4 regions of the Kocuria turfanensis genome follow, and region 1 is predicted to be linked to each of the others. Evidence: riboswitches for the same ligand, from Rfam matches in the RefSeq annotation. Region 1 holds a riboswitch; each other region holds the start of a gene.

Region 1 (7,127 bases):
CGACGCGCAGACCGAGTGGGCCGGCACGATGCTGGCCACCCACGCCGCCTGGGCGGTGTCGACGGCGCTCGCTCAGGAACGGGCCGAGAACCTGGAGCTCGCGCTGCGGTCCAACCGGGAGATCGGCACCGCCATCGGGGTGCTGATGGCCCAGCACAAGCTCACCCGTCAGCAGGCGCACGAGCTGCTGCGCCTGGCCAGCCAGGACACCAACCGGAAGATGGCCGACATCGCCACCGAGGTCGTGGACACCGGGGAGCTCTCGCTGCCGCGCCGGCCCGGCCGTCCCGCGCCGGAGGCCCGGGGGGACTGACCATGCCGAGCGCGGCCCGCGGTCCGTGCTCGGCGCTCGGTCGGGCTGGGTGCCGGCGCCGCGCCCCCTGGCCTCGGGGCGCGGCACCGGCACTGACCACGGGCACCGCGGGTGACCACGTGATCACGTGGTCACCCGCGGTGCCCGTGGTCACTCACGCCGGCCCGCCCGGCCGCCCGGCGTCCGTGCTGCCCGGGTCAGGCGCGCGAGCCGTGCTGGACGATCAGCGCCGGCCCCGCCGGCTGCGCCGAGCGCTCCCGGGCGGTCCGGGCCGCTGCCACGAGGTGCTCCAGGGAGGCCTTCGTCTCCTCGTAGCCGCGGGTCTTCAGGCCGCAGTCCGGGTTGACCCACAGGGTCCGCGCCGGCACGTGCTCGAGCGCCCGCTCGAGCAGCTGCTCGATCTCCTCCTGCCCGGGCACCCGCGGTGAGTGGATGTCCCACACGCCGGGGCCGATGCCGCGGGAGAAGCCGGCGGCCTCCAGGTCCGTGAGCACCTCCATCCGGGAGCGGGCCGCCTCGATGCTCGTGACGTCGGCGTCCAGGCCGTCGATCGCCCCGACGACCTCGCCGAACTCGGAGTAGCACAGGTGGGTGTGGATCTGTGTCTCGTCCCGCACCCCCGAGGTGGCCAGGCGGAACGCGTCCACCGACCAGCCGAGGTAGGCCTGCTGGTCGGCCCGGCGCAGCGGCAGCAGCTCCCGCAGGGCCGGCTCGTCGACCTGGATGATGCCGATCCCGGCGGCCTCCAGGTCCGCGACCTCGTCCCGCAGCGCCAGTGCCACCTGCCGCGCCGTCTGCTCCAGCGGCTGGTCGTCGCGCACGAAGGACCACGCGAGGATCGTGACCGGGCCGGTCAGCATGCCCTTGACGGGCCGGTCGGTGAGGGACTGGGCGTGGCCGATCCACGGGACGGTGAACGCCTCGCCGCGCAGCCCCGGGCCCTCCCGGCTGACGTCGCCCCACAGGATCGACGGGCGGGTGCAGCGGGAGCCGTAGGACTGCACCCAGCCGTGCACGGTGGTCGCGAAGCCGTCCAGGTGCTCGGCGAAGTACTGGACCATGTCGTTGCGCTCCGCCTCGCCGTGCACGAGCACGTCGAGGCCGAGCTCCTCCTGCAGGCGCACCACCCGCTCGATCTCCTCGCGCAGGAACCCCTCGTACTGGGCGTCCGGAAGCGCTCCGGCGCGGTGCCGGGCGCGGGCGGCGCGGACCTCGGCGGTCTGCGGGAAGGAGCCGATGGTCGTGGTGGGCAGCGGCGGCAGGGGACCGGACGCCGTGAAGGACCGGCCCTCCTGGGCGGCACGGCGCACCTCGGCGGGGGCGCGGCCGATCTCGGCCGGAGTCAGGGACGCGGCCCGCTCGCGCACCGCCGCGTCCCGGACCCCCGGGGCGTCCTCGCGGGATCGGCGGGCCGCGGCGGCCTCGGCCAGCTGGTCCGCGACCGCCCCGCGGCCCGCGGCGAGACCGTGGGCCAGGGTGACGACCTCGCCGACCTTCTGGTCGGCGAAGGCGAGCCAGCTGCGCAGCAGCGGGTGCAGCCGGGTCTCCTCGGCCACGTCGTGCGGGACGTGGAACAGGGAGGTGGAGCTGGCCACGGCGACCCGGGCGCCGGCGCGGACCAGGTCGTCCAGCTGGTCGAGCCGGCCGGCCAGGTCGGCCCGCCACACGTTGCGCCCGTCGACCGCCCCGGCCACGAGCGCGGGGGTGCCCTCGCCCGCGAACAGCGCCAGCTCCGCGGGGGCGGGGGCCGCACCCTTGACCAGGTCCAGGTGCACGGCCTCGACCCCGCTGCGGGCCAGCGGGCGCAGCAGGGCGCCCGGGGAGCCGTATGAGGTGGTGACGAGCAGCCGCGGCCGCCCGGGCACGGCCGTGAGCGCCGAGTAGGCCTCCTGCACGGCCGCGGCGAGCCGCGCGGCGGGCACGTCCTGGTCGGCCACCAGTGCCGGCTCCTCCAGCTGCACCCACGGGGCCCCGGCCGCGGCGAGCGCGTCGAGCAGCCGGGCGTACACCGGCAGCAGGTCGGCGAGCCGCTGCAGGGGGTCGAAACCGGCGGGGGCGTCGTCGTCGGCCTTGGCCAGGAGGAGGAAGGAGACAGGCCCCACGAGGACGGGGCGGACGGTGAAGCCGTGCTCGGCGGCGCGGCGGACGTCGGCCACGAGCCGGTCGGCGGAGGCGGTGAAGGGGGTCCCGGGGCCGATCTCGGGGACCAGGTAGTGGTAGTTGGTGTCGAACCACTTGGTCAGCTCCAGCGGTGCCCGCCCGGCGTCGCCGCGGGCCAGCACGAAGCTGCCGTCCAGGTCCAGGCGCCCGTCCTCCCCGGCGAGGTCCGCGAAGCGGGACGGGACCGCCCCGAGGGCCACGGTGGTGTCGAGGACCTGGTCGTAGAGGGGGAAGGCCGCGGGCAGGGACGCGTCCTGCGCGCCCAGGCCCAGCTCCACCAGCCGGCGGTAGGTGGCCAGCTGCAGCTCGCCGGCGGCCGCCTCGAGCTCCTCGCGGGTCGAGCGCCCGGCCCAGTAGGCCTCGAGGGCCTGTTTCAGCTCGCGGCGCCGGCCGATCCGGGGGTAGCCGGTGATGGTGGCGGCGGGGAAGGGGACGGCAGGGGTGGTCGTGCTCATGGGTGTGCTCCTCAGCAGGTCTGGGAAGAGGTCCGGGAAAGGGGTCGGGCAGAGGTCGGGGACGAGGTGCGGGACGGGGCCCGGGCCACGAGGGGCGGCCGGGCCGGACGGCGTCCCTGGCTGCTCAGGCGGGCAGCAGATCCGGCAGTGCGGCCGGCTGGTGGGGCACGCGCGGCAGGTCCACGCGCTCCAGCAGGTCCAGGGCGGCCCGGTGCTCGTTGAAGGTGTAGAGGTGCAGCCCGGGCGCCCCGGCGTCGAGGGCCGCGCGGGCGAGGCGGGTCGCGAAGGCCACGCCCGCCCGGTGCCGCTCGGCGGGGCCGGAGGCATCCTCCAGGGCCGCGGCCAGGCCCGGGTGGGGCCGGAGCCCCGCGAGCCGGCAGAGCGTGGCCAGCCGCCGCGGCTCCGTGACGGGCATGATCCCCGGCACGATCGGGATCGTCACCCCGGCGGCCCGGGCGGCGACCACGAGGCGCTCGTAGCGCTGCGGGCGGAAGTAGACCTGCGTGATCGCGAAGTCCGCCCCGGCGCGCTGCTTGGCCAGCAGCACCTCGATGTCGTGCCGGAAGGACGGCGACTCGGGGTGCCGGGTCGGGTAGGCGGCCACGCCCACGGCGAGCCGTCCGGCGGCGAGGGACGCGGTGTGGCGCTGCTCGACCTCGCGCACGAGCTCCACCAGGTCCCCGGCGTGGGCCAGCTCGCCGGGCTCCGCGCCCGGCTCCAGGTCCCCGCGCAGGGCCAGGACGCCCCGGACCCCGCGGTGGAGCAGGGAGGTGACGGTCTCCTCCAGCTCGGCCCGCGTGCTGCCCACGCACGTGAGGTGCGCCAGGGGCCGCAGGCCGGTGCGGGCCAGGAGGTGGTCCAGCAGCGCCAGTGACCCGGCCCGCCGCGGGGCGTCCCCGCTGTAGGTGACAGCGACGTGGTCGGGGCGGGTGGGCTCCAGCTCCTCGATGGTCCGCAGCAGCGTCTCGGCGCTCGCCGCGCAGCGCGGTGGATAGAGTTCGTAGGACAGGGCCGGCGGTGGCGCCGTCCGGTCGGGTGGTCGTCTCACAGAACCTCCTGGGGTCACCCCGAGGGAGGGCGCCGGCCGTCCCGGGGCGGACCCGGGAGGCTGCGACAGCTCCATCGGTCCTGGCGGGAGCACCGTTCCGCGGCCCCCGTGGGGCTGCGGATGGTTGCTGCGGCGTCGACGAGCCAGGTCTCTCGGCCGCTCTGGATAGATGCAGGACCCATTCCAGCGGGTGCCCGGGCGGGTGCCAAGTCCGGCGGCGCAGAAGACGCCGGTGCGCCGACTGTGACGGCGGGCGCGTCACGCGGCGCAACATCGACACCGGACGTCGCGCGACCCGCGGCGGCGCCGCGCAGTGCCACCGCTGCGGACCGGTTCGCACGGTGCCCGCCCGCGGTCATAATGAACGTGCCCCGCCGCCACGACCCCAGGAACGAGAATCCATGCCCAGTTCGCCCCGCATCGTGGCGGTCGTCCCGTGCCACAACGAGGAGGCCGCGATCGCGAAGGTCGTCACCGACCTGCTCGCCACGGTCCCCGGCATCGAGGTCCACGTCTACGACAACTGCTCGACCGACGGCACCGCCGAGGCGGCCCGGCGGGCCGGCGCGCACGTGCGGCGCGAGGAGGATAAGGGGAAGGGCAACGTGGTGCGGCGGGCCTTCGCGGACCTCGACGCCGACGTCTACCTGCTCATCGACGGCGACGACACCTACGACGTCGCCGACGCGCCCCGGATGATCGACACCCTGCTGGCAGGTCCCTACGACCACGTGCTCGGGGTGCGCCGCCAGGTCAGCGGCACCGCCTACCGGGCCGGCCACGAGTCCGGCAACCGGTTCTTCAACACCCTCGTCACCTTCGCCTTCCGCCGGCAGGTCACCGACATGCTCAGCGGCTACCGGGTCTTCTCGCGGCGCTTCGTGAAGTCCTTCCCGGCGCTGTCCCGGGAGTTCGAGATCGAGACCGAGCTGACCGTGCACTCCGTCAACGCCCGCGTGCCGCAGACCGAGGTGGAGGTGGGCTTCCGCGACCGGGCCGAGGGCAGCGAGAGCAAGCTGCGGACCTACCACGACGGCTTCCGGATCCTGGGCATCTTCGCCCAGCTGCTCTTCCAGGAACGGCCCTTCCTCGTCACCGGCGCCGTCTCGTGCGCACTGTTCCTGCTGGGCCTGGTCCTGGGCCTGCCCGTGGTGGTGGAGTTCGCGGGCACCGGGCTCGTGCCCCGCTTCCCGACGGCGTTCCTGGCCGCCTCCCTCGTGCTCCTGGCCGGGGTGTTCCTGCTGATGGGCGTCCTGCTGCACGGGCAGGCCAGGATCCGCCGGGAGACCTCCCGGCTGTTCTACCTGTGCCAGCCGGCCCCGCCGTGGAGCGGCGGGGCCGGGGCGGACCGTCCCGTTCCGCCCGCCGCGCAGGAGCGCCGGTGGGCCCGGTGACCGCGGCGGACACCGGCGGCCGCCTGGCCCCGCTGCGCCCCTGGCTCCAGGGCCTGGGCATGCTGGTGGTCCTGCAGTTCGCCCTGTTCGGGCTGCTGGTGGTGGGCCAGGCCGTGCCGGACCGGCCCGTCGTCGAGCACCTCCTCGCCGCGGTCGAGGACGGCACCTACGGCCCGCACGGCACGGTCGACCGGATGGGCACCCCGGCGGACACCTTCACCGAGTGCGTGGTCGCGGGCACGGGCCTGGGTGCGTCCCCGGAGGAGTCGGCGTTCAGCCGGGCCGTCCGGATGCCCCGGCTCGCCACCTGCGGCGGCGGGCCGGAGCAGCTCCGGGCCATCGCCGAGGGAGCCGTGCTCGAGGACAACGACTACTTCAAGTACTGGGCCGGCTACACGGTGCTCACCCGCCCCGTGCTGGCCGTGGCCGGACTGGAGGGGTTGCGGATCGTCTCGGGCACCCTCATGGTGCTCGCCCTGGCCGGGGCGTTCCTCGCGCTGCGCGCCCGGACCTCCACCGCCGTGGGACTGGCCCTCGTGCTGCCCTACGTCGCGGGGACCAACCTGCTGTCCACCCCCTCGACCTCCTTCAGCCAGTCGATCTCCATCGCCTTCATCTTCCTGTCCGTGGTCCTCGCCACGCTCGGGGCCGGCCGCTCGCCCCGGCTGGGCTGCGCGGGCGCCGCCCTGGGCGCCGCGCTCTTCTGCTTCGTCGACCTCCTGACCACGCCCGCCGTCCCGTGGGCGATGTCCGCCTTCGCCGTGGGCGCGGTGACGTGGTTCCACCGCCGCGAGCTGAGGGCCACGTTCGTGGCGGTGCTCCTGGCCGGGGCGGTCTGGCCCGTGGCCTTCGCCGTCACCTGGGCGGCCCGGTGGGTGATCGCCGGCGCCTTCCTGGGCGTCCCGGCCACCGTGGAGGTGGTCCGCCGCAACGTGGGGAACCGGACCGGCGGGGACCACGCGGGGGTCGCGGAGTCCTTCGGCGCGGGGGTGCGCGCCAACATCGACTACTGGTGGACCAGGGTGCCCACCGCGGAGCTCGTGCTCGCCGGCTGCCTGCTGGCGGCGGCCGCGGGCCTGGTCCTGGCCCACCGGCGCGGCGGGCCGTCCCGCTGGGCGGTCGCCCTGGTGCTGGCCCTGCCCGCGGCCGCGGTGCCCCTCTGGTACACCGTGCTCAGCAACCACTCCCAGATCCACGCGTTCTTCGTCAACCGCGGGGTGCCCGCCGCGCTCGCCGTCGTGACCGCCGCGTGCCTGGCCGCCGCCGCCCTGCCGCGCCCGGCGCCGGACGCCCCCGACGCCGCGGAGCGGAGCGAGCCCGCGGCCCCGGGGAAGGGGGCGGACGAGCGTCACGATCCGGTCTCGGGAGTGGCCGCACCGGCTCACCGGGCGTAGCCTTGAACAACCAACAGGTTGATCAAGGAATGCGTTGACAAATACCGTGGATCCCGACGACGACCTGCTCGACCGGGCCTTCCTGGCCCTCGCCGACCCGGTCCGGCGGCGGATCGTCGCCCGGCTCAGCCGGGGCCCGGCCACGGTCACCGAACTGGCGGAACCCTTCGCGATCTCCAAGCAGGCGGTCTCGAAGCACATCCAGGTCCTCGAGCAGGCGCAGCTCGTCACGCGCACCCGTGACGCCCAGCGGCGGCCCGTCCACCTGGACCCCGCACGGCTGGAGGCGCTCACCGCCTGGATCGACCGGTACCGGCTGGTCCGGGAGGAGCAGTTCCGCCGCCTCGACGCCGTGCTCGACAC
Region 2 (7,127 bases), 1.4 Mb from region 1:
ACGGCCAGGCTCAGCGCATCCCGCTTGCCCTCGCGCAGTTCCTCGCCGTCCAGCTTCCAAGGGGACCACAGCGTCTCACCTTCCGCGAGCCAGGAGGGCTTGGGCAGGCTGCCGACGATGGTGGTGGGCAACAGGGTGTTCATCGGTGCTTCTCCGTCTCTCGTCCGCAGTGGGCCGCGGCCCACTGCTCCAGGAGGGTCTGGTGTGGCTTCACGAAGTGCTCCTCCGTGAACTTCCCCTGCATGAGGGCCAGCTGACTGCGCTCCTCGCGGTCGTAGGCGATCTGCGTCACCGAGTAGTCTCGACTCTCCAGGCTCGGCCGGTAGATCCGACCAGCCGCCGCATTGGCGTTGTAGATTTCCGGGCGATAGATCTTCTGGAACGCTTCCATCGTGCTGATGAGACCGATGAGTGCCAGGCTGGAATAGTCATTGAGGAGATCGCCCCGGAAGTAGAACGCCAGGGGTGCGACCGCGCCGCGGGGCATGAAGTAGCGGACCCGCAGTCCCATCTTCTCGAAGTATCGATCCGTCAAGGAGGATTCATCCTGCCGATACTCGACCCCGAGGATCGGATGGTGGTTCTCGAGCCGACGATACGTCTTGGTGCTCGAGACGCTGATGCAGATCACGGGCGGCTGGGGGAACCGCTCGCGGTAGGCCTCGGAGTCCAGGAAGTGCGTGAAGAGCTTCCCGTGCAATTCGCCGAAGTCATTGGGGATGCTGGACCGGGACGCCTTCGCGTGGTGTTCCGGCAGCACCACGCTGAAGTCGTAGTCCCGGAGGTAGGACGAGAAGTTGTTCCCCACGATCCCGTCGATGTGCACATTGGACAGCGTGTCGAGAATCTGCACGTCGAGGACCTCGATCAAAGGGAACACCGCGTCGTCGCCGTCGGCGGCGAAGTGCAGGTCCACGGAGACGATCTCGATCTCCACGGCATAGCGATCCCGGCTGGGATTGTCCCAGTGGGCCAGGTCGTTGAAGCGACTATTGATCATTGTCAGGGTGTTTCGGAGGTTCTGCCGACGGTTCTCGCCGCGGGCCAGGTTCGCGAAGTTCGTCGTGCCTCGGGAACTGGACGACGGGCAGTAGTCCTCATCGAAGCGGGTCGTGCTGATACCGAACGTGAAGTCGTTCGTCCTGGTGGTCTGATGCATCGATTCCTCACTGTGGACCGGGGGCCTGCCTCCCAGATCTGTACTCATCTCGAACGTCCTTCCCTGTTGCTCGTGAACTGCCCTCCCGAAGGTCGCCTCAGTCATGTTCCTGGCACCCCCGGCGCTGCCCGGACGACGTCAATCCTGGCCTCCGGGCTGCCGGTTCCCCGGGCCGCGCGGGCCGCAGCGGTGACGCGGCGCTGACCGGTCCGGGGCGGGTTGGACCCCCGGCTGTACTCGTGGCCGCCGTGCAGCACGTTGATGTCGTCCTGCACGAAGGTGCTGGTCTGGTAGATCGGCGGCACGACCGCCCCGGTCAGAGGGTCCGGTGCCTGGCCGGCGTGCACCGCTATCGTGTTGAAGCCCCGACGGGCCGTCGGCGCAGTGTCCGTCTGTGATGAGTCGTTCAGGAGGGTCATCTCAGCGCGCCTCCCCGGTCAGGGCCGAGGCCGGTACGGTGGCCAGCGCCCGGTCGAGGTCGGCGATCAGGTCCTCGGGACACTCCAGTCCGATGGACAGCCGGATCGTGGTCTCAGCGATGCCTGCGGCCCGGCGTTGGTTAGGGGTGAGCCGGCAGTGCGTCATGGTCGCCGGGTGGCTGACCAGGGAGCGCACGTCCCCGATGTTGGCCACGAGCTGGAACAGCTCCAGAGCGTCGATGAACGGGCCGATGGCCTCGGAGCCGGCGGCCAGGTCGAAGGAGAACACCGAGCCGGTGCCGTGCGGGAAGTCCCTCTCGGCGAGGGCGGCGCTGGGGTGTCCGGGGATCGCCGGGTGGTGGACGCGCCCGACGGTGGGGTGCCGGGCCAGGTGCTCGGCGACCGTTCGCGCGGTCTCCTCCTGCCGGGCGATGCGGACGCCGAGGGTCTCCAGGCCCTGGATGAACTGGGCGGCGCTGGCCGGGGCGAGGGAGGGGCCGAGGTCGTGCAGGAACTTGCTGCGCGCCAGCGCCAGGTAGGCGCCGCGGCCGTGCCGGTCGATGAGTGCCTGTCCGCCGTAGCGGGCCTTGGGCCGGGTCAGTTGGGGCCACCGCTCCGGGGCTGCGCCGTAGTCGAAGGTGCCGCCGTCCACGATCGCCCCGCCGAGGACGGCCCCGTGCCCGCCGATGAACTTCGTGGCGGAGTGCACCACCACGTCGGCACCATGTTCCAGTGGCCGGTACAGGACCGGCGTCGCCAAGGTGCTGTCCACCACGACCGGGACCCCGGAGGCGTGGGCGATGTCCGCCAGCGCCGGCAGGTCCGGCACGGTGGCCAGCGGGTTGGTGATCGACTCCAGGAAGAACGCGCGGGTGTCCGGCCGGATCGCCGCGCCCCAGGCCTGCGGGTCGGCCGGGTCGGCGAAAGTGACCTCGATGCCGAAGTCGGCGAAGGTGTCCGTCAGCAGGTCCACCGTCCCGCCGTAGAGCTGGCTGGAGGCGACCAAGTGCTTGCCGCCGTGGAGCAGGGTCAGCAGGGACAGCGCGACGGCGGCTTGTCCCGTGGCGGTGCCGATGGCCCCGATCCCGCCCTCCAGGGCCGCCAGTCGGTTCTCGAACACGGCGACCGTGGGGTTGCCCGTGCGGCTGTAGGTGAACCCGGGGGTCTCCAGCCGGAACATCGAGGCGGCCGTGGCGTGATCGGGGAAGCGGTAGGCCGCCGTCTGGTGGATGGGCACGGCCACCGGCCAGTAGGGGGCCTCGGGCTCGTAGCCGGCGTGGACCTGTTGGGTGGCGTGGTGATTCATTCGATCCTCCATCGGTCCTGGCGGTAGCACCGTGCCCGCCGGTCCCGGTGTCCCAGGGTCGGCTGACTGGTTGCTGCGGCGTCGTCGAGCCAGATCTCTCGGCCGCTCTGGATGGTGTGGTGCGCTCATCCCACTCGATGGACGGCTCTATAGTCCAACGGACGGTGGGGTCGGTTGTCACAAAACCACACGTCGGGACATATTCGGGCCGGGCGGTCGCGCTCGGCCGCTTCGGCCGACGTCGGGCCGGGTTTGTGACAGTTTGTGACGGCCGGCCGCCCGGCCCTCATCGTGGGCTCAGTGATGTCCCGGCGGAAGACCAGGGCGTCGTCGAGGGCGTTGTGCGCGGAAAAGATGACGCCCGCCTGGGGGTGGCGTCATCAATGGCGTGGTGAACGGCGTCAACCGGATCCCGGGAGCCGTGCACGGAGCCCTCGGATTCGTCCTCCGGCACCACAGGAGGGCTCTCCCCGGTCCCGCTCTTCGCCCGTGGCAACCCGCGGCGTATGACCAACCTCATCTGCATCGTCGTTCCCACGGGCAGTGTCCGGTAGCCGGCCATATGTAAAGTTGCGCATTGACCGCTTTGCAGGTGGTCGGGACTTTATTGCAGGTGCGGCGAGACGCGTGTGCCGGCCGTTAGCGAGAAGTGGTCTGCACGCCGCCGAGCAGACGGCGGTAGCTGCGGTGGACGTTGAGGGCCACGGCGGTGGCCACGACGGCCTTGAGCAGGTCGCCGGGGACGAACACGAGCGAGCCCAGCAAGGACGTGGACAGCGGCAGCCCGGCGACCACGGCCGTCCACGGCACCCCGAAGGCGTAGACCACGCCGATGCCGCCCACGACCGTGCTGAGCAGGACGGCGGCGAAACGGGCCGCGGGACGGGCCTGCCGCAGCGCCCAGTGCTGCACCAGGAAGCCGATGACCAGGGCGGCCGGGATCCAGCCGAGCACGTAGCCGCCGGTCGGCCCCAGGAACACCCCGAGCCCGCCCCGGCCGCCGGCCAGCAGCGGCAGCCCGGCGAGCACGAGGACCTCCAGCACGACCACGGAGAGCATGCCCCGGACCGGGCCGAGCAGCGCGCCGGCGAGCATCACGCCGAGGGTCTGCAGGGTGATGGGCACGGGGATGATGCCCACGGTGATCGGCGGCACCAGGCCCAGGGCGGCGATCAGGGCGGCGAAGACCGCCACGAGGACGGTGTTCTGGGTGGTCTGCGGGTTCTCGGCGGCCATGGGGATCCTTCGGGTGGGCGGGACGGGAGGTCAGTCGGACACGGGAGGAGCGGGGCGCGGGCCCGGCGGGGCGGAGTCGTAGCACCGGGCGTCGATCGCGGCGGAGATCTCCTGGGCGGACTCCAGGGTGCGCACCAGCAGGGGCACCAGCACGGCGACCGGGCGGTGGTGCAGGCCGCGGGCGAACTGCGCCTCGCGGATCGCGAGGTACTGGGTGCGGATCTCGGGGATGAACCGGATCGTCATGGACAGGGCCAGGCTGATCTGGGCCGGGTTCAGGCCCAGGTGCCGGGCCGGGCGCAGCAGGGTCTCGAACAGGGCCAGCATCTCGCTGAACGCGGTGCTCAGGGTGACGGCGTAGGCGAGGAAGCAGAGGCTGAGCAGCCGCAGGGCCGAGACCGCGGCGGCCTCCCAGCCGGTGGTCAGCACCAGGGTGACGGCGACGATCCCCACGACGAGGAACAGCCCGGCCAGCATGCGCGCCAGCCGCGGCAGCGGGGTGCGGGTCAGCAGCACCGCCGCCACCGCGAGGACGAAGAAGCCGATCTGCGCCGGGAGCCCGGGCACCGCGTACAGGGCGATGCTGGCGAGGAAGAGCACCGCGAACTTGGGCCCGGCCGGGACCGCGGCCAGGGGACCGGCGGGGCTGGCGCCGGTCACGAGTCGCTGATCCGGCAGTAGAACTCGAGCGCCCGGCCGGGGTCGCCGTCGAAGGCGATGCGGCCCTCGTGGACCACGAGGGCGCGGTCGTAGGCCTCGACCATGTCCAGGTCGTGGGTCACCACGATCGCCCGCTGGTCCAGGCCGTCGATCGTGGCCTGGAGCCTGCGGCGGTTGCGCCGGTCGAGCATGGTGGTGGGCTCGTCGAAGACGACGGTGGAGGGCTCCATCACCAGCACCGCGGCCAGGGCGACCATCTGCTTCTCCCCGCCGGAGAGCGTGTAGGACTCCCGGTCGCGCAGGTGGGCGATGTCCAGGTGCTGCAGGACCGCCTCCACCCGGTCGGTGAGCTCGGCACCGCGCAGCCCGAGGTTCTGCACGCCGAAGGCGATGTCCTCGGCCACCAGGGGCATCACGATCTGGTTCTCCGGGTGCTGGAACACGAACCCCACCTGGCGCCGGATCCGTTTGGCGTCCCGGGCGGTGGTCAGCCCGCCCACCTGCACCGTGCCGCGGGTGGGCAGCACCAGCGCGTTGAGCAGGCGCACGAGGGTGCTCTTGCCCGAGCCGTTGAGCCCGATCACGGCGATCCGGTGCTCGTCCAGGGTCAGGTCCACGTCCCGGAGGATGTCCCGGCCCTCCCGGGTGACGGTGACGCCCGTCAGGCGGATGCCCGGGTGCTGGGGCGCCGGAGACATCACGGGCACCTCACCACGGGAGGGATCCCACATCGAACGTTCGACCGACATCTTGCGGGTCCTCTTTCCCTGGTAGTCCTCGGCAGGGCATCGTGCCGAGGTGCATTCTTCCTCTGCGTTCGGCACCACGGACGGACGGTGCGTGACCACAGACCCCACAGGGGCATGCCGCCGCATCTCGTTCCTCCACCGCACACTGCGCCACCGGGAGGCCTGGCTCTCCTCGGGCCCGAACGTTAGTTGAACACTGTTCAAGTATTGAACGATGTTCAATACTTGGTCAATCCGAGTCCCCGCTGACGTCGGCCGGACAGCAGGCCGGCACGCCGCGCCGTAGACTGACCCGGTTCATCTCGCTCCTCGAGGAGGCCCGGTGTCTCTAACCCGCACCGCCGTGGTGGACGCGGCATGGGCGTTGCTGCGCACCTACGGGCTGGGTGATCTCACGATGCGCCGACTCGCCCGCGAGATGGGCGTTCAGCCGGGCGCGCTCTACTGGCACGTGACCGACAAGCAGACGCTGCTGCTGGCTCTCGCCGAGCGGATGCTCGAGCCGGTCCGGGACAAGGACTCCCCCACTGAGCTCGTGACCGCCCTGCGTCTGGCGATCCTGGAAATCCGCGACGGGGCCGATGTCGTCGCGGTTGCTCACGCCCTGGGGTCGGAGACCCTCCCGCCGACAACAGAGCTCGTGTCCCTGCTTCGCGTCCTCGGTCTGCCTGACGACAAAGCCCGCGGTGGTGCGCTCACCCTGATCCGATACACCCTCGGGTCCGTCGCCGCTCAACAAACCCGGACCTCGATTGCCGGCCGTTCCAGTGAAGAGCAGGACGCCATGGACGAACAGGACTTCGAGATGGGGCTCGAGACGATCCTGCGGGGACTGGGGGCCAGCCACGTATCGACAGGCGACTCCAGGACCGCCGCACGGACTCGTGACATCTGAAAGGCTCGTCCACCGCTAATTGGCCATATGTAAACCCGTGAGCTGCCGTCAGGGGTCTGTCCATCCCAGCCGCCCCGCCTGTTGAGGGGCCAGGTCCTAGGCTGGGTCGCCGGGACCAGCGCACCGGCCGGGCCGGTCCCGTTCGTGGGCTAATAGCAGGAGGACAACACCCGATGACAGCAGCACCATCGTGGGCAATAGCTACTGACGATCAGGGTCAGGGCGCCTCTCGTGCAGGGGCTTCTGGGCAGCCGGACAGGGACCGGAGGTGAACGCGGGCCGGGCGGAGGCGGTGGGGCCGGTGCTGGCGCTGATCCTGGCAACGCTGTTCTGGGCCGGAAACTACGTCGTGGGCGCCTTCGCGGTGAGAACGATGGATCCGCTGGAGCTCACCTACCTGCGCTGGGTCATTGCCGCCGTCCCGTTGCTGGTGATCGCCCAGGTCGTGGAGCGCCCGGACTGGGGCGCGGTGTGGCGGCGGTGGCCGGTGCACCTGGGGTTGTCGCTCAGCGGCATGATCGCCTACACGCTTCTCCTCTACGGAGCTCTCCGGCACACCAGCGCCATCGACGCCTCACTGATCAACGCGGCCAACCCCGCGGTGATCGCCCTGTGCGCCCTGGCGCTGTTCCGGGACCGGATCAGGCCCCGTGCGGCCACCGGCATCCTGCTCGGGCTGCTCGGGGTGCTCGTGGTCCTCACC
Region 3 (7,127 bases), 1.1 Mb from region 1:
GTCAGCGGGTCGGGCTGCTGGCCGGCGTGGACGGCGGTGGTGGTGAACCCGCGCCGGCGGGTGGTGACGGTCTGGCTCATGGTGGGGCTCACTTCCGGAGGGTCGAAACGGTCTCGAGCACGGTGTCGAGGGCCTGGCCGAGGTCGGCCACGAGGTCCTGGGGGGCCTCGAGGCCGATCGAGAGCCGGACGGTGGTCTCGGCGATCCCGCCGGCCCGGCGCTGCTCGGGCGTGAGCCGGCAGTGGGTCATCGCGGCCGGGTGGGCCACGAGGCTGCGGGTGTCGCCGATGTTGGCGACCAGCTTGAACAGCCGCAGCCCGTCGATGAAGGGCCCCACGGCGGCGTCCGGGGCGGCGAGGTCGAAGGAGAACACGGAGCCGGTGCCGCGGGGGAAGTCCCGGGCCGCGATCCCGGCCCCGGGGTCCCCCGGCAGCCCGGGGTGGTGCACGCGCGCGACGGCGGGGTGGCCGGCGAGGAACTCGGCCACGGTCAGCGCCGAGGCCGTGTGCCGGGCCACCCGCAGGTCCAGGGTCTCGGTGCCCTGCAGGATCTGGCTGGCGTTGAACGGGGACAGCGTGGTGCCGAGGTCGTGCACGTACTTGGCCCGGACCAGGTGCAGGTAGGGGCTGGCGCCGGCGCACTTGTCGAGCAGGCTCTGCCCGCCCCAGCGGGCGCGGGCGCGGGTGAACTGCGGCCACCTCGCGGGCTGGGCGGACCAGTCGAAGGTCCCGCCGTCCACGACCGCCCCGGCCAGGGCGTTGCCGTGGCCGCCGAGGAACTTGGTGGCCGAGTGCACCACGATGTCCGCGCCCTTCTCCAGCGGCCGGTACAGCGCCGGGGAGGCGAGGGTGTTGTCGACGACGACGGGCACCCGGGCCGCCCGGGCGACGTCGGCGATCCCGGGCAGGTCCGGCAGCGTGGCCAGCGGGTTGCCGATGGACTCGAGCAGGAAGGCGCGGGTGTCGGGGCGCACGGCCGCGGCCCAGGCGCCGGGGACGGTGGGGTCCACGAAGTCGACCTCGACGCCGTGGTCGGCCAGCGAGTCGGTGAGCAGGTCCACGGTCCCGCCGTAGAGCTTCTCGGAGGCAACCAGGTGCTTGTCCTCCCCCTGGCCGAGCAGGGCCAGCAGCGCCACGGCCACCGCGGACTGCCCGGAGCCGGTGGCCACGGCGCCCACCCCGCCCTCGAGGTCGCTGATCCGCTGCTCCAGCACGGCCACCGTGGGGTTGCCGGTGCGGGTGTAGGTGAAGCCCGCGCGGGTCTGGGCGAACATCTGCCGGGCGGCCTCGTAGTCCGGGAACTCGAAGGCGGCGCTCTGGTAGATCGGCACCGTGAGGGTGCGCTGCCCGGGGTCGTGGTCGGCGCCGGCGTGGATCTGCCGGGTCGAGAGGTCGTGATCGGTCACGGGGAGGGACATGGCGCGGCTCCTGTGCACTTGCTCTTACCCGCACCGGTCACCCGCTGCGCGGCAACGGGGATGCAGGCCGCTTCCTCATCCGAACCACCCGGTGAGCATGGGGTTGGTGCGCGACCCAGTCGGAGCTTGACAGTCGCGTCTCGTGAAGCTGGGACCACACTATGCGCGGGGCGGGCCGGCGCCGTTCCGCGACCGAACATGACGTCCGTGACGGATCGTGACGCCGCTCGTGACGCCGTTCGTGACGCCGCTCGTGACGCCGTTCGTGACGCCCCTGCGACATCCCTCCCCGGGACGTCCGGGGCACCCGGCGCCCGGGCCGGTCACGCCCGGGTGTCGATGTCCTCGAAGATCAGGAACGTCTGGGTGTCCACCACGCCGGGCAGCTGCTGGATGTGCTCGAAGATCACCTGCCGCAGGTGCACCGTGTCCACGGCGCGCACCAGCAGCATGACGTCGAAGTTCCCGCCGACCAGGGCGATGTGGTGCACGGCCGGGATCGCCTGCAGCTGCCCGCACAGCTCCCGCCAGGTGTTCTGCTGGAGCTTCAGCGTCACGTAGGCCGAGGCCTGCAGCCCGGCGCGCACCGGGTCGATCACGGTGCTGAAGCGCAGGATCACCCCCTCGTCGCGCAGCCGGTTGATGCGGGCGTAGGCGTGGGCGCGGGAGACGTGCACGGCCGCGGCGATCGCGGTCACCGACTGCCGGGCGTCCCGGGAGAGCTCGGCGAGGATCTTCCGGTCGGTCTCGTCCAGCGGGACGGGGGTCGAGGGCACGGCGGGACTCCTTCGGGGCGGGACGGAAGGGCGGGAAACGGTGTCGGACGAATGCGTGTGTCCCACGCCACAGTAAAACATTTCGTCCACGGAGACGGCACCGATGCCCGCAGGATTCTGGACTTTCCCGCGGACCTGGATACGAACCATCCGTTCTTCTCATACTGGGCGGACAGAACTTCAGCGGCCTTCCTGCCTCCCCGCGTCCGCGCCCGGACCGGGGACCGACCGAGGGGACACCATGAGCCAGACCGTCGAGACCCCCGAGGACCCGATCCTCCGGGCCTCCCAGACCTTCGGCATCACACCGGAGCAGTACATGCTCCCGGCCCGCGGCGAGATCCGGATGGTGGACCCCACCGGCCGCCTGCTGCCGGCCGAGGAGCAGGGCACCGAGCCCGGCCACGAGTACCCGCTGCCCGCGGGGGACGTGCTGCTGGGCGCCTACGAGAAGCTGGTGGTCGGCCGCCGGGTCAACGACCAGAACTCCGCGCTGGTGCGCCAGGGCCGGATGGCCGTCTACCCCTCCAGCCACGGGCAGGAGGCCTGCCAGGTGGCCGCGGCCCTGTGCCTGAAGGAGGGCGACTGGCTGTTCCCCACCTACCGGGACACCGTGGCCGTGATGACCAAGGGCGTGCGGCCCCTGGACGTGATGTCGATCTTCCGCGGCGAGTGGCACGGCGGCTACGACCCCCACGAGCACCACGTCGGCATCCAGTCGACCCCGCTGACCACCCAGCTGCTGCACGCGGTGGGCGTGGCCCACGCCGCGAAGCTGCGCGGTGAGGACACCGTGGTCCTGGCCATGTGCGGCGACGGCGCCACGAGCGAGGGCGACTTCCACGAGGCCCTGAACTTCGCCGCCGTGTTCAAGCTGCCGGTCGTGTTCTTCGTGCAGAACAACGGCTACGCGATCTCCGTGCCCCTGTCCCAGCAGTCGGCCGCCCCCAGCCTCGCCCACAAGGCGGTCGGCTACGGCATGGCCGGGGAGCGGGTGGACGGCAACGACCTGGTTGCCCTGCTCGCCACGCTGGGCCGCGCCGTGGACCTGGCGCGCTCGGAGTCCGAGCCCCTGCTCGTGGAGGCCCACACCTACCGCATGCAGGCGCACACCAACGCCGACGACGCGACCCGCTACCGCGACGACGCCGAGGTGCAGGAGTGGATCGCCAAGGACCCCGTGACCCGCATGCGCGCCTACCTGGCCGGGGAGGGGCTGCTCGACGACGCTGCCGAGCAGCGCATCGCCGCCGCCGCCGAGGACGTCGCCGCGGCCCTGCGCGACGGCATGAACGCCGACGTGCAGGTCGACCCGCGCGAGCTCTTCCGCCACGTCTACACCGAGCAGACCCCGCAGCTCGCCGAGCAGGAGCAGATCCTCGCCGCCGAGCTCGCCCGAGAGGAGACCGCACCGTGAGCACCCTCCAGGCCCCCGCACCGTCCGGGCAGACCCCGGCCGCCAGGCCGGCCACCTTCGCGCAGGCGCTCAACACCGCCCTGGCCGACGCCCTGACCGCCGACGACGCCGTCGTCGTCTTCGGGGAGGACGTCGGCACCCTCGGCGGGGTCTTCCGGATCACCGACGGGCTGACGCAGCGCTTCGGGCGCACCCGCTGCTTCGACACCCCGCTGGCGGAGTCCGGGATCGCCGGGATGGCCGTGGGCATGGCGATGAACCGGATGCGCCCGGTGATCGAGATGCAGTTCGACGCCTTCGCCTACCCGGCGTTCGAGCAGATCGCCTCGCACATCGCGAAGATGCACAACCGCACCCGCGGCGCCGTGACCCTGCCGATCGTCATCCGCATCCCCTACGCCGGCGGGATCGGCGGCGTGGAGCACCACTGCGACTCCTCCGAGGCCTACTACGCCCACACCCCGGGCCTGAAGGTCTTCACCCCGGCCACCGTCGAGGACGCCTACCTGATGCTCCGCGAGGCGATCGACTCCGACGATCCCGTGGTGTTCTTCGAGCCCAAGAAGCTCTACTGGTCCAAGGCGCCGGTGGACCTGGCCGAGCTGCGGGACCGCTACGAGAACCGGGCCCCGGAGCGCCGGGAGGGCCGCGCCGTCGTCGCCCGCACCGGTCAGGACGCCACGATCCTCACCTACGGGCCGTCCGTGCCCACCGCCCTGGCGGCCGCCGCGGCCGCCGAGGCCGAGGGCCGTTCCCTCGAGGTCGTGGACCTGCGCAGCATCGTCCCGTTCGACGACGAGACCGTCGCCGCCTCGGTGCGCCGCACCGGGCGCGTGGTCGTGGTCGCCGAGGCGCCCGGCTTCGCCTCCGTGGCCGCCGAGATCGTCGCCCGGGTGCAGGAGCGCTGCTTCCACTCGCTGGCCGCGCCGGTGCGGCGCGTGACCGGCTTCGACATCCCGTACCCCTCGCCCAAGCTCGAGGAGTACTACCTGCCCAGCGTCGACCGCATCCTCGACGCCGTGGACGACCTGCAGTGGGAGGACTGACCATGACCGTGAAGACGTTCACCCTGCCGGATCTCGGCGAGGGACTCACGGAGGCCGAGCTCCTGGGCTGGCTGGTCCAGGTGGGCGACACCGTGGCCGTGGACCAGCCCATCGCCGAGGTGGAGACCGCCAAGTCCGCGGTGGAGGTGCCCTGCCCCTTCGCGGGGACCGTGCAGGAGCTGCACGGCGCCTCCGGGCAGACCCTCGACGTGGGCGCGCCGCTGATCTCCGTGAACACCGGGGACACCGCCGGGACCCCCGCCCCGCAGGGGGGCGGGCCCCGCGGCGGGCAGTCCTACCGCGAGGAGGAGCGCGCCGGGGCGGACCCCCGCTCGGCGGCCGAGGCGGGCACCGTGGCCGCCGGGACCTCCGACGACGCCGAGGGCTCCGGCAGCGTGCTGATCGGCTACGGCACCCCGGCGGCGGGTTCGGCCGGGCGCCGGCGCCGGCCCAAGCGTGCCGCCGCCCCCGCCGGGGCCTCCGGCCCGGTCGCCGACGGGCTCGGCGACCGGCTCACCCAGCAGCTCGCCGGGCAGGCCGCCGCGTCCGGGGCCGCCCACGACGCGATGGCCTCGGCCCCGCGGCTGGCCCCCACCGTCGTCTCCCCGATCGTGCGCAAGCTCGCCAAGGACCGCGGGATCGACATCTCCACCGTGCGCGGCTCCGGGCCCGGCGGGCTGATCCTGCGCCGCGACGTCGTGGCCGCCACCGCCCCGGAGCCGGAGCCGGCCCCGGCCCCGCCGGCGGCCGCCGCGCCGCAGCCCCTCGCAGCGGAGCCGGCCGACGGGGCGCCGTCCGCGACGGACCCGCGCACCGGGCTGGGCGTGGCCGGGCGCGTCCCGGTCTCGGGGGTGCGGAAGGTCATCGCGCAGGCGATGAGCCGGTCGCGCACCGAGATCCCCGAGGCCACCGTCTGGGTGGACGTGGACGCCACGAAGCTGGTGGAGCTGCGCGCGGCGCTCAAGGCGCAGGACCCGGCCACCGCGCCGGGGCTGATGGCCCTGATCGCCCGCTTCGTGCTCGCGGGCCTGGCCCGGCATCCCGAGCTCGCCACCCGCATCGAGACCCGCGAGGACGGCAGCCAGGAGATCGTGCGCTTCGAGGGCGTGAACCTGGGCTTCGCGGCGCAGACCGACCGCGGGCTCGTGGTGCCCAACATCCGCAACGCCCACGCCCTGAGCGCTCGTGGCCTCGACGCCGAGCTGCGGCGGCTCACCGAGCTCGCCCGCTCCGGCAAGGCCTCCCCGGCGGAGCTGTCCGGGTCCACGTTCACCCTCAACAACTACGGGGTGTTCGGCACGGACGGGGCCGCGGCGATCATCAACCACCCGGAGGTGGCGATCCTCGGGGTCGGCCGGATCATCGACCGGCCGTGGGTGGTCGACGGGCAGCTGGCCGTCCGCAAGGTCACCCAGCTCTCCCTGGCCTTCGACCACCGCGTGTGCGACGGCGGGACGGCCGGCGGCTTCCTGCGCATGGTGGCCGACGCGGTCGAGAACCCGATGTCGGTGCTCGCGGACCTGTAGCACCGCCGGCCCGGGCCGTCCGGCCCGGGCCGGCTCGGTGGTGGCCGGCTCGGCGGTGGCCGGGAGGCTCAGCGCTGCGGGGCGGACTCGCGCCCGGGAGCGTCGCCGGGGTGCAGCAGGACCCTGCCCCCGGTGTCCCGGGTGATGTTCCAGGCCCACTGCAGGGCGCCGGCCCGGGTGCTCGCCCGGAGGCCGCCCCGGCGGGAACCGGGCGCTCGCACCTCCCAGCCGCCCTGGAGGCTGCGGGTCACGATGCGGTCGACGGGCGCGGACACGGCGGCCACGCCCTCAGTCGCTCTCGGGACCGGAGCAGTACAGGCAGTCCGGTTCGGCCGCGCCGCAGGCGCAGTCCAGCACGAAGGCGCCCCAGGACAGGGCGGTGGTCCCGCGGAGACGGGGACGGGACGGGGCGGCGACGACGTTGGGCAGGAGTTCGACGGTCATGGGTGCAGGTCCTCGGAGGATGGGCCGCTGAGCGGTGGTCGTGCAGGAACGCACCGGCGACGACGGCCGCGGTCAGGACGGGAGACCTGTGTCCTGCCTCACGGTCGACGGGCTGGTGCCTCCAGTATCGGCCGCCGATCCCGTCGGCAAAAGCAATGCTTTCCGACGACTATTCATTAGTAGTTCTGTGCTTTCACCGGCGCCCCGCTCCCCACGGCGCCGGCGCCCGGGCTCAGTGCGCGAGCTCCCACGACCACAGCAGCAGCATCGTCACCAGGAACCCGGTGAGGTAGTTCAGCCACAGGAACCGCCGCCAGCCGCGGTTGGCCCGCGCGCAGCCGGCGTCCGTGATCGTCAGGAACGGCACGAGGTTCGCCAGGTAGGGCAGCACCAGGAGGGACGCCAGCGGCCCGGGCCAGGGCACGAGCAGCAGGAGCAGCCCGGCGGCCACGTAGAGCACCAGGGCGGTCCACACGGTCGGGCGGGCGCCCAGGACCGTGG
Region 4 (7,127 bases), 310 kb from region 1:
GCACCCCCGTGGCCGAGGGACAGTCCGTCGAGATCATCACCGCCGTCCAGGGAGGCTGACATGACCCACCCCGCACCCCGCGCCGCATCCCTGGTGGACCCGCTCGTGCTGGACGGCACCGAGCTGTCCTCCCGGCTGATCATGGGCACCGGCGGGCTCAGCTCGCTGCACACCCTGGAGCAGGCCCTGCTCGCCTCCGGCACCGAGCTGACCACCGTGGCGCTGCGCCGCTACGCCCCCGGCCGCGGCGACTCGCTGTTCGCGATGCTCGAGCGCAACGGCATCCGGATCCTGCCCAACACCGCCGGCTGCTACACCGCCCGGGACGCCCTGCTCACCGCCGAGCTCGGCCGCGAGGCCCTGGAGACCGACTGGGTCAAGCTCGAGGTCATCGCCGACGAGGACACCCTGCTGCCCGACGTGGTGGAGCTGCTCGACGCCACCGAGCAGCTCGTGGCCCGCGGCTTCCGGGTCTTCGCCTACACCTCCGACGACCCCGCCGTGGCCCGCCGCCTGGAGGACCTCGGCGCGGCCGCCGTGATGCCCCTGGGCGCGCCGATCGGCACCGGGCTGGGGATCCTCAACCCGCACAACATCGAGCTCATCACCTCCCGGGCCTCGGTGCCCGTGGTCCTCGACGCCGGGATCGGGACCGCCTCCGAGGCCGCCCTGGCCATGGAGCTGGGCTGCGACGCCGTGCTGCTGGCCAGCGCCGTGACCCGCGCGCAGGACCCGGTGGCCATGGCCACCGCGATGCGCCACGCCGTGGCCGCCGGGCGGCTGGCCGCCGGCGCCGGGCGGATCCCGGCCCGCCGGCACGCCCTGGCGTCCTCACCGATGGCCGGACGGATCGACACGGACACGCCCGCCGGCACGCCCGACGACGGGCCGGGCGCCGACCCGGCGGGCGTTCCGCGCGGGGACTGGGCGCCCGTGGGGCAGCGGCCGTGAGCCCGCTGCCCCCGCTCGTGGAGCCCGGCCCCGAGCTGACCCGGGCGGAGCTCGAGCGCTACGCCCGGCACCTGACCCTGCCCGGGATCGGCCCGCTCGGCCAGCGCCGGCTCGGCAACGCCCGGGTGCTCGTGGTCGGCGCCGGCGGACTGGGCGCCCCGGCCCTGCAGTACCTCGCCGCGGCGGGCGTGGGAACGCTGGGGATCGTCGACGACGACGTCGTGGCGGTCTCCAACCTGCAGCGCCAGGTGGTGCACCGCACCGCCGACGTCGGCCGGCCCAAGGCGGACTCCGCCGCGGAGGCCGTGGCCGCCCTCAACCCGCTCGTGCGGGTGCGCACCCACCCCTGCCGGCTCACCGCGGACAACGCCGTGCAGATCCTCGGCGAGTACGACCTCGTCCTCGACGGCGCGGACAACTTCGCGACCCGCTACGTGGTCGGCGACGCCGCCGCTCTCACCGGGATCCCCTGCGTGTGGGGCTCCATCCTGCGCTTCGAGGGGCAGGTCAGCGTCTTCTGGGCCGGCCACGGGCCCACCTACCGGGACCTCTATCCCGAGGCGCCGCCGGACGGGGAGGTCCCCAGCTGCGCCGAGGGCGGGGTCTTCGGCATGCTCCCCGCCACCGTGGGCGCGGTGATGGTCACCGAGGCCGTCAAGCTGATCACCGGCACCGGGGAGCCCCTGCTCGGGCGGGTGCTGCTGCACGACGCCCTGGCGATGACCTGGCGCGAGATGCGCCTGGACCCGGACCCGGACGCCGCCCCGGTCACCGCCGTCGCCGAGCCCGAGGCCGTCCGCCCGCTGCCCGGCGGCGGGGCCGAGCCCGCCGAGACGGTCGGGGCGGCCGAGCTGGCCCGGCTGCTGGAGCGGCGAGCGCGCGGGGAGGCGGCCTTCGTGCTGGTCGACGTGCGGGAGGACTGGGAGCGGCAGCTCCTGGCGATCCCCGGCGCCGTGCCGGTGCCGCTGCAGGAGCTGCTGGACCGGGGACCGGACGCCCTGCCGCCGGAGGCGCGCGGCGCGGACCTCGTGCTGCACTGCAAGGCCGGCGCCCGCTCGGCGACCGCCCTGGCCGCTCTGCGCCCGTTCTACGCCGGGCGGGAGGAACGGGTCCGCCACCTCGAGGGCGGGGTGCTGGCCTGGGCGGAGCAGGTGGAGCCGGACCGGCCGCGATACTGAGCCGATCCGCGGCTCCCCCCTGTGTTGTGGTGGGATCCTTACACCACCCGGGAGGACATGACCGTCTGTGACGTCCTCGTGACAGCCGATGACATGTGACGGTCATCAGGTGGCTCCGCACCCCGGCTCTCTGGTGCGATGTCATGCGTCCCATTCAGAGCGGCCGAGAGATCTGGCTCGACGACGCCGCAGCAACCCGTCCTTCACAGGGGTCAGGGTGCTAAGGCCAGAACCGATGGAGATCCCGGATCTGCAGCTGCTCCGTGACGTCGGCCCCGCGCTGTCGTCGTCGGGCCCGCCCCTGGCGCGACTGGACGGCCGGCACTCCTCGGTGCGACCGAGAGGACCACCGCATGAGCCGCACCACGGCCGAGAGGACTCCCACCCGTCCCGGCGCCGGCACGCACCCCGCCGCCGGTCTGCCGGGGGACTACGCCGGGCTGAAGGAGCACTTCGGGCCGCTGTTCGCGGGAATCGCCGCCGGCGCCCTGGACCGGGACCTGCGGCGCGCGCTGCCCCACGAGGAGGTCGCCCTGCTGGACCGGGCCGGCTTCGGCGCCCTGCGCGTCCCGGCGGCCCACGGCGGTCCCGAGGTCAGCGTCGAGGACTTCACCCGGCTGCTGGTCGACCTGGCCGAGGCCGACTCCAACATCGCCCACCTCTACCGCTCCCACGCCGGCTTCGTGGAGTCCCTGCGCTTCCTGCCCCGGGAGCTCCAGGACGTCTGGTACCCGCGGGTGCTGGCCGGGGCCACCGTCGGCAACGCCTCCACGGAGAAGGGCGGCAACGCGCTGGGCACCCTGAACACCGTGCTGCGCCGCACCGCCGAGGGGTGGGAGATCACCGGCCGGAAGTTCTACGCCACCGGCTCCATCTTCTGCGACTACACCCGCGTCTCGGCCGCCCTCGACGGCCGGGACGGGCGCCGCTTCGCCGTCGTCGCCACGGACGCCCAGGGGGTCACGCTCGAGGACGACTGGGACGGCTTCGGCCAGAAGCTCACCGGCACCGGCACCGCGGTCTTCGACCGCGTGCGCGTCCCGGACGACGCCGTGCTGGACCGCACCGCCGGCAGCGCGGAGGCCGTCCACGAGGCCGCCTTCTTCCAGCTCGTGCTGCTGGCCGTGCTGGCCGGCATCGCCCGCGCCGCCCGGCGGGACGCCGTGGAGACCATCGCCGCCCGCCGGCGGACCTTCAACACCGGGCTCGGCCTGCCGTTCCGGGAGGACCCGCTGATCCAGGAGGCCACTGGCCGGATCTCCGCCAAGGCCTTCACCGCCGAGGCCGCCGTGCTGCACGCCGCCCGCGCCCTGGACGCCGGGATCGCCGCCGCCGTCGCCACCGGCGCCGACCGCCCGGAGTTCACCGGCACCCTCCCGGCGGCGCTGCCCGAGTCCGAGATCGCCGTGGAGCACGCCCAGGTCACCGTGCCGGAGCTGGCCCTCGGCGCCGCCCAGGACCTGTTCCTCACCGTGGGCGCCTCCGCCACGTCCACCGCCAAGGGCCTGGACCGGCACTGGCGCAACGCCCAGACCGTGGCCACCCACAACCCGATCGCCTTCCGCGCCCGCGCCCTCGGCGACTACCTCATCAACGGCACCCTCCCGGAGGGCCTGAACGCCATCGGCGACGCCCGGGCCGACGCCCGGGCCGACGCCACGACCACCCCCGTCCGAGCCCCAGGAGCCTGACGCATGACCACCCCGACCCCGACCACGGCCGCGGCCGCCGCGGGACGCACCAGCGTCGTCCACGGCAAGAAGCGCGTCCTGGCCTCGGCCTTCGCCGGCACCACCATCGAGTGGTACGACTTCTACCTCTACGGCACCGCCGCCGCACTGGTCTTCAACGTCCAGTTCTTCCCCATGGCCACCGAGCTCGGCGGCATCGTCGCCTCCTTCGCCACCCTCGCGGTCGGGGTGATCGCCCGGCCCCTGGGCGGGATCGTCGCCGGGCACCTGGGCGACCGGATCGGCCGCAAGGCCCTGCTGGTGGCCTCCCTGCTGCTCATGGGCGTGGCCTCCACCCTGATCGGCCTGCTGCCGACCTACGAGGTGATCGGCTGGTGGGCCGTCGTCGGGCTCGTCGTCCTGCGCATCCTGCAGGGGCTGTCCGCCGGCGCCGAGTGGGGCGGCTCCGCGCTGCTGAGCGTGGAGCACTCCCCGGCCCGGCACCGCGGGTTCTTCGGGTCCTTCACCCAGATCGGCTCCTCGGCCGGCATGCTGCTGGCCACCGGGGCGTTCTTCGTCGTGCAGCACGTGATGAGCGAGGAGCAGTTCGCCGCCTACGGCTGGCGCATCCCCTTCCTGCTCTCTGCCCTGCTGGTGGCGGTCGGCCTGTGGATCCGCCTCGGCGTGGCCGACGCCCCCGAGTTCCTGGAGCACCGCGCCTCGGGCAACGTGGCCGCGGCACCCCTGCGGGAGCTGCTGGCCCACCACCGCCGCCCGCTGCTGGTCACGATCGGCCTGCGCCTGGCCCAGAACGCCGTCTACTACCTGGTGACGGTCTACATGCTGACCTACCTGCGGGACGTGCGCGGGGACAGCGCCTCCGGTGTGACCGCGGTGATGATCGCCTCGGCCATCGGCCTGTTCTCCACCCCCTTCTGGGGCTGGCTGTCCGACCGGGTGGGCCGCAAGGTCGTCTCGGTGACCGCGTACGCGGCGATCGGCGTCTTCGGCTGGGTGCTGTTCGCCTTCCTCGACGCCGGCCCGCTGGCCCTGCTGCCGCTCGTGGTCGTGCTCGGCATCAACCTCGTCCACGACGCGATCTACGGGCCGCAGGCGGCCTGGTTCGCCGAGCAGTTCCCCGTGCACGTGCGGTACTCCGGGGTGAGCTTCGGCTACCAGGTCGGCACCGTCCTGGGCGGCGGGCTGATGCCGATGATCGCCGCCCTGCTGTTCGCCGCCGGCGGGAACACCCCGTGGCTGATCGCCGGGTACCTCTCCGGACTCTCCGTGCTCTCCGTCGCCGCCGCCCTGGCCGCGAAGGACCCCGCCCGCGAGCAGCGCGGCACCGAGCTCACCGACCTGCACGCCGGCTCCACCGGGGCCGTCACCGCCCGTCCCGGTTCCGCCCGGGCCGACTCCGCTCGGGTCGGCGCCGCCGCCGGGACCACCACCGGGACCACCGCCGGGACCCCCACCGAGAGGACCACCGTATGAGCCGCCCCCTGCTGCTGAACGCCTTCGACATGATGGTGCCCGTGCACCAGTCACCGGGCCTGTGGCGCCACCCGGAGGCCGGGGTCGCGCGGTTCGACACGCTCGAGTACTGGACGTCCCTGGCCCGCACCCTCGAGGACGGCGGCTTCGCCTCGCTGTTCCTGGCGGACATCCCGGGCGTCTACGACGTCTACGGCGGCGGGACCGAGGCCACCGCCCGCGGGGGAGTGCAGTACCCGCTGCTCGACCCGCTCGTCGCGGTGCCGGCGATGGCCGCGGCGACCGAGCGGCTCGGCTTCGGCGTCACCGCCTCGGTCACCTACGAGGCCCCCTACCTGCTGGCCCGCACCTTCGCGACCCTGGACCACTTCACCCGCGGCCGGGTGGCGTGGAACGTGGTGACCTCCTACCAGGACTCCGCCGCCCGGAACCTGGGCATGGACCGGCAGATCCCGCACGACGAGCGCTACGACCGCGCCGACGAGTACATGGAGGTCATGTACAAGCTGCTCGAGGGGTCCTTCGAGCCCGGGGCGGTGCCGGCCGACCCCGCCACCGGGGTCTTCGTGGACCCCGACCTCGCGCACCCCGTCGGCCACGAGGGCACCTGGTTCTCCGTGCCCGGCCACGCGCTGACCCACCCCGGCCCCCAGGGCACCCCGCTGCTCTTCCAGGCCGGGGCCTCCAAGCGCGGACAGCAGTTCGCCGTCGACCACGCCGAGGCCATCTTCTTCATCGGCAACACCCCGCAGCTCGTGCGCCGGTGGACCGACGGCGTCCGGGCCGGACTGGCCGAGCGCGGGCGGGCCGAGGACGCCGTGAAGACCTTCACCATGGCCACGGTGGTGGTCGCCGAGACCGACGCCGAGGCCCAGGCCCGGCTGGCCGGGTACCGCCGGCACGTGGACATCGAGGGAGCCCTGTCCCTGTTCGGCGGCTGGACCGGGGTCGACCTGGCCGGCGCGGACCCCGACGCCCCGCTCGAGTACGTGGCCACCGACGCCAACCAGTCCGCGCTCGCGGCGTTCACCTCGCTGTCCCCGGACCGGACCTGGACGGTGCGCGACCTGGCGGAGTTCGTGGCCATCGGCGGCCGCGGGCCCGTCATCGCCGGGGCCCCCGGCACCGTGGCGGACGAGCTCGAGCGCTGGCGCGAGGAGGCCGGCGTCGACGGCTTCAACATCTCGGCGGCCGTGCGGCCCGCGGACCTGGAGCGGTTCACGACCATGGTCTCACCGGAGCTGCGGCGCCGCGGTCTGCTGCCGGAGCCCGGGAGCGTCCCCGCCGGGCAGACGCTGCGCGAGGTCCTGACCGGGGCCGGTCCGCGGCTGGCCGACGACCACCGCGGGGCGTCCTTCCGCAGGTGAACCCCCAGGGGCGCCCGCGGGGTCGGCGGTGGATCAGCCGCGGACCTGGGCGGTCTCGTCCTCGAGGTCGTCGAGGACCCACTCCGCCAGCTGCCCGGCCGGGACGACGATCGACGCCTGCCGCAGCTGATCAGGGTTCTCGAGGGAGGAGACCTCCTCGACGGCCTCGGCCGCGAGAACATCCAGGGCTGCCGCGTAGCCGGCGGCCAACGCCTCACTCCATGCCCGGTGGCCGGCGTAGCAGGAGTCGTCGGGGTCGGGGCTGCGCGCCTCCAGCCACCGTGCCGGTGTCATGAGCTCGGGGGCGAGGGGCATGCAGCGCTGGTGCAGTGTCCAGGTGACGTCGGCCCAGCGGCCCGACGGGGTGTGGACCATCGGGTAGTACGTGGCCACCCACCGAGTGGGGGAGTGGGGGTGGAGCTCGACGGCCAGAGCCCCGAACGCAGAGATGTTCATGCCGTTTTCCT

Evidence for each region. A riboswitch is a leader RNA that binds a small molecule or an ion and turns the genes downstream of it on or off. The one in region 1 is predicted to bind S-adenosylmethionine.
Region 2: another riboswitch for S-adenosylmethionine. It lies ahead of AYX06_RS01635 (O-acetylhomoserine aminocarboxypropyltransferase/cysteine synthase family protein); the one in region 1 lies ahead of AYX06_RS08255 (methylenetetrahydrofolate reductase).
Region 3: another riboswitch for S-adenosylmethionine. It lies ahead of AYX06_RS13380 (O-acetylhomoserine aminocarboxypropyltransferase/cysteine synthase family protein); the one in region 1 lies ahead of AYX06_RS08255 (methylenetetrahydrofolate reductase).
Region 4: another riboswitch for S-adenosylmethionine. It lies ahead of AYX06_RS09720 (acyl-CoA dehydrogenase family protein); the one in region 1 lies ahead of AYX06_RS08255 (methylenetetrahydrofolate reductase).

Annotation. Positions count from the first base shown of each region.
Region 1 covers NZ_CP014480.1:1,783,834-1,790,960, reverse strand. The annotation lists gene AYX06_RS08265 (GAF and ANTAR domain-containing protein) at 1-313, shown strand, start outside; gene metE (5-methyltetrahydropteroyltriglutamate--homocysteine S-methyltransferase) at 511-2,928, opposite strand; gene AYX06_RS08255 (methylenetetrahydrofolate reductase) at 3,053-3,976, opposite strand; SAM riboswitch class I at 4,045-4,148, opposite strand; gene AYX06_RS08250 (glycosyltransferase) at 4,378-5,370, shown strand; gene AYX06_RS08245 (hypothetical protein) at 5,358-6,764, shown strand; partial or broken gene AYX06_RS08240 (ArsR/SmtB family transcription factor) at 6,811-7,127, shown strand, end outside.
Region 2 covers NZ_CP014480.1:363,557-370,683, reverse strand. The annotation lists gene AYX06_RS01650 (methionine synthase) at 1-143, opposite strand, end outside; gene AYX06_RS01645 (DUF1852 domain-containing protein) at 140-1,159, opposite strand; partial or broken gene AYX06_RS01640 (PLP-dependent transferase) at 1,342-1,578, opposite strand; gene AYX06_RS01635 (O-acetylhomoserine aminocarboxypropyltransferase/cysteine synthase family protein) at 1,580-2,884, opposite strand; SAM riboswitch class I at 2,890-3,002, opposite strand; gene AYX06_RS01630 (biotin transporter BioY) at 3,524-4,120, opposite strand; gene AYX06_RS01625 (energy-coupling factor transporter transmembrane component T family protein) at 4,151-4,780, opposite strand; gene AYX06_RS01620 (energy-coupling factor ABC transporter ATP-binding protein) at 4,777-5,478, opposite strand; gene AYX06_RS01615 (TetR family transcriptional regulator) at 5,852-6,424, shown strand; gene AYX06_RS01610 (DMT family transporter) at 6,693-7,127, shown strand, end outside.
Region 3 covers NZ_CP014480.1:2,902,509-2,909,635, reverse strand. The annotation lists gene AYX06_RS13385 (cystathionine gamma-synthase) at 1-80, opposite strand, end outside; gene AYX06_RS13380 (O-acetylhomoserine aminocarboxypropyltransferase/cysteine synthase family protein) at 89-1,417, opposite strand; SAM riboswitch class IV at 1,433-1,565, opposite strand; gene AYX06_RS13375 (Lrp/AsnC family transcriptional regulator) at 1,741-2,193, opposite strand; gene AYX06_RS13370 (thiamine pyrophosphate-dependent enzyme) at 2,435-3,610, shown strand; gene AYX06_RS13365 (alpha-ketoacid dehydrogenase subunit beta) at 3,607-4,656, shown strand; gene AYX06_RS13360 (dihydrolipoamide acetyltransferase family protein) at 4,659-6,182, shown strand; gene AYX06_RS13355 (DUF2188 domain-containing protein) at 6,251-6,466, opposite strand; gene AYX06_RS19875 (hypothetical protein) at 6,471-6,626, opposite strand; gene AYX06_RS13350 (prenyltransferase) at 6,859-7,127, opposite strand, start outside.
Region 4 covers NZ_CP014480.1:2,094,823-2,101,949, reverse strand. The annotation lists gene thiS (sulfur carrier protein ThiS) at 1-59, shown strand, start outside; gene AYX06_RS09730 (thiazole synthase) at 61-951, shown strand; gene moeB (molybdopterin-synthase adenylyltransferase MoeB) at 948-2,129, shown strand; SAM riboswitch class I at 2,277-2,371, shown strand; gene AYX06_RS09720 (acyl-CoA dehydrogenase family protein) at 2,483-3,820, shown strand; gene AYX06_RS09715 (MFS transporter) at 3,824-5,293, shown strand; gene AYX06_RS09710 (LLM class flavin-dependent oxidoreductase) at 5,290-6,660, shown strand; gene AYX06_RS09705 (hypothetical protein) at 6,694-7,116, opposite strand.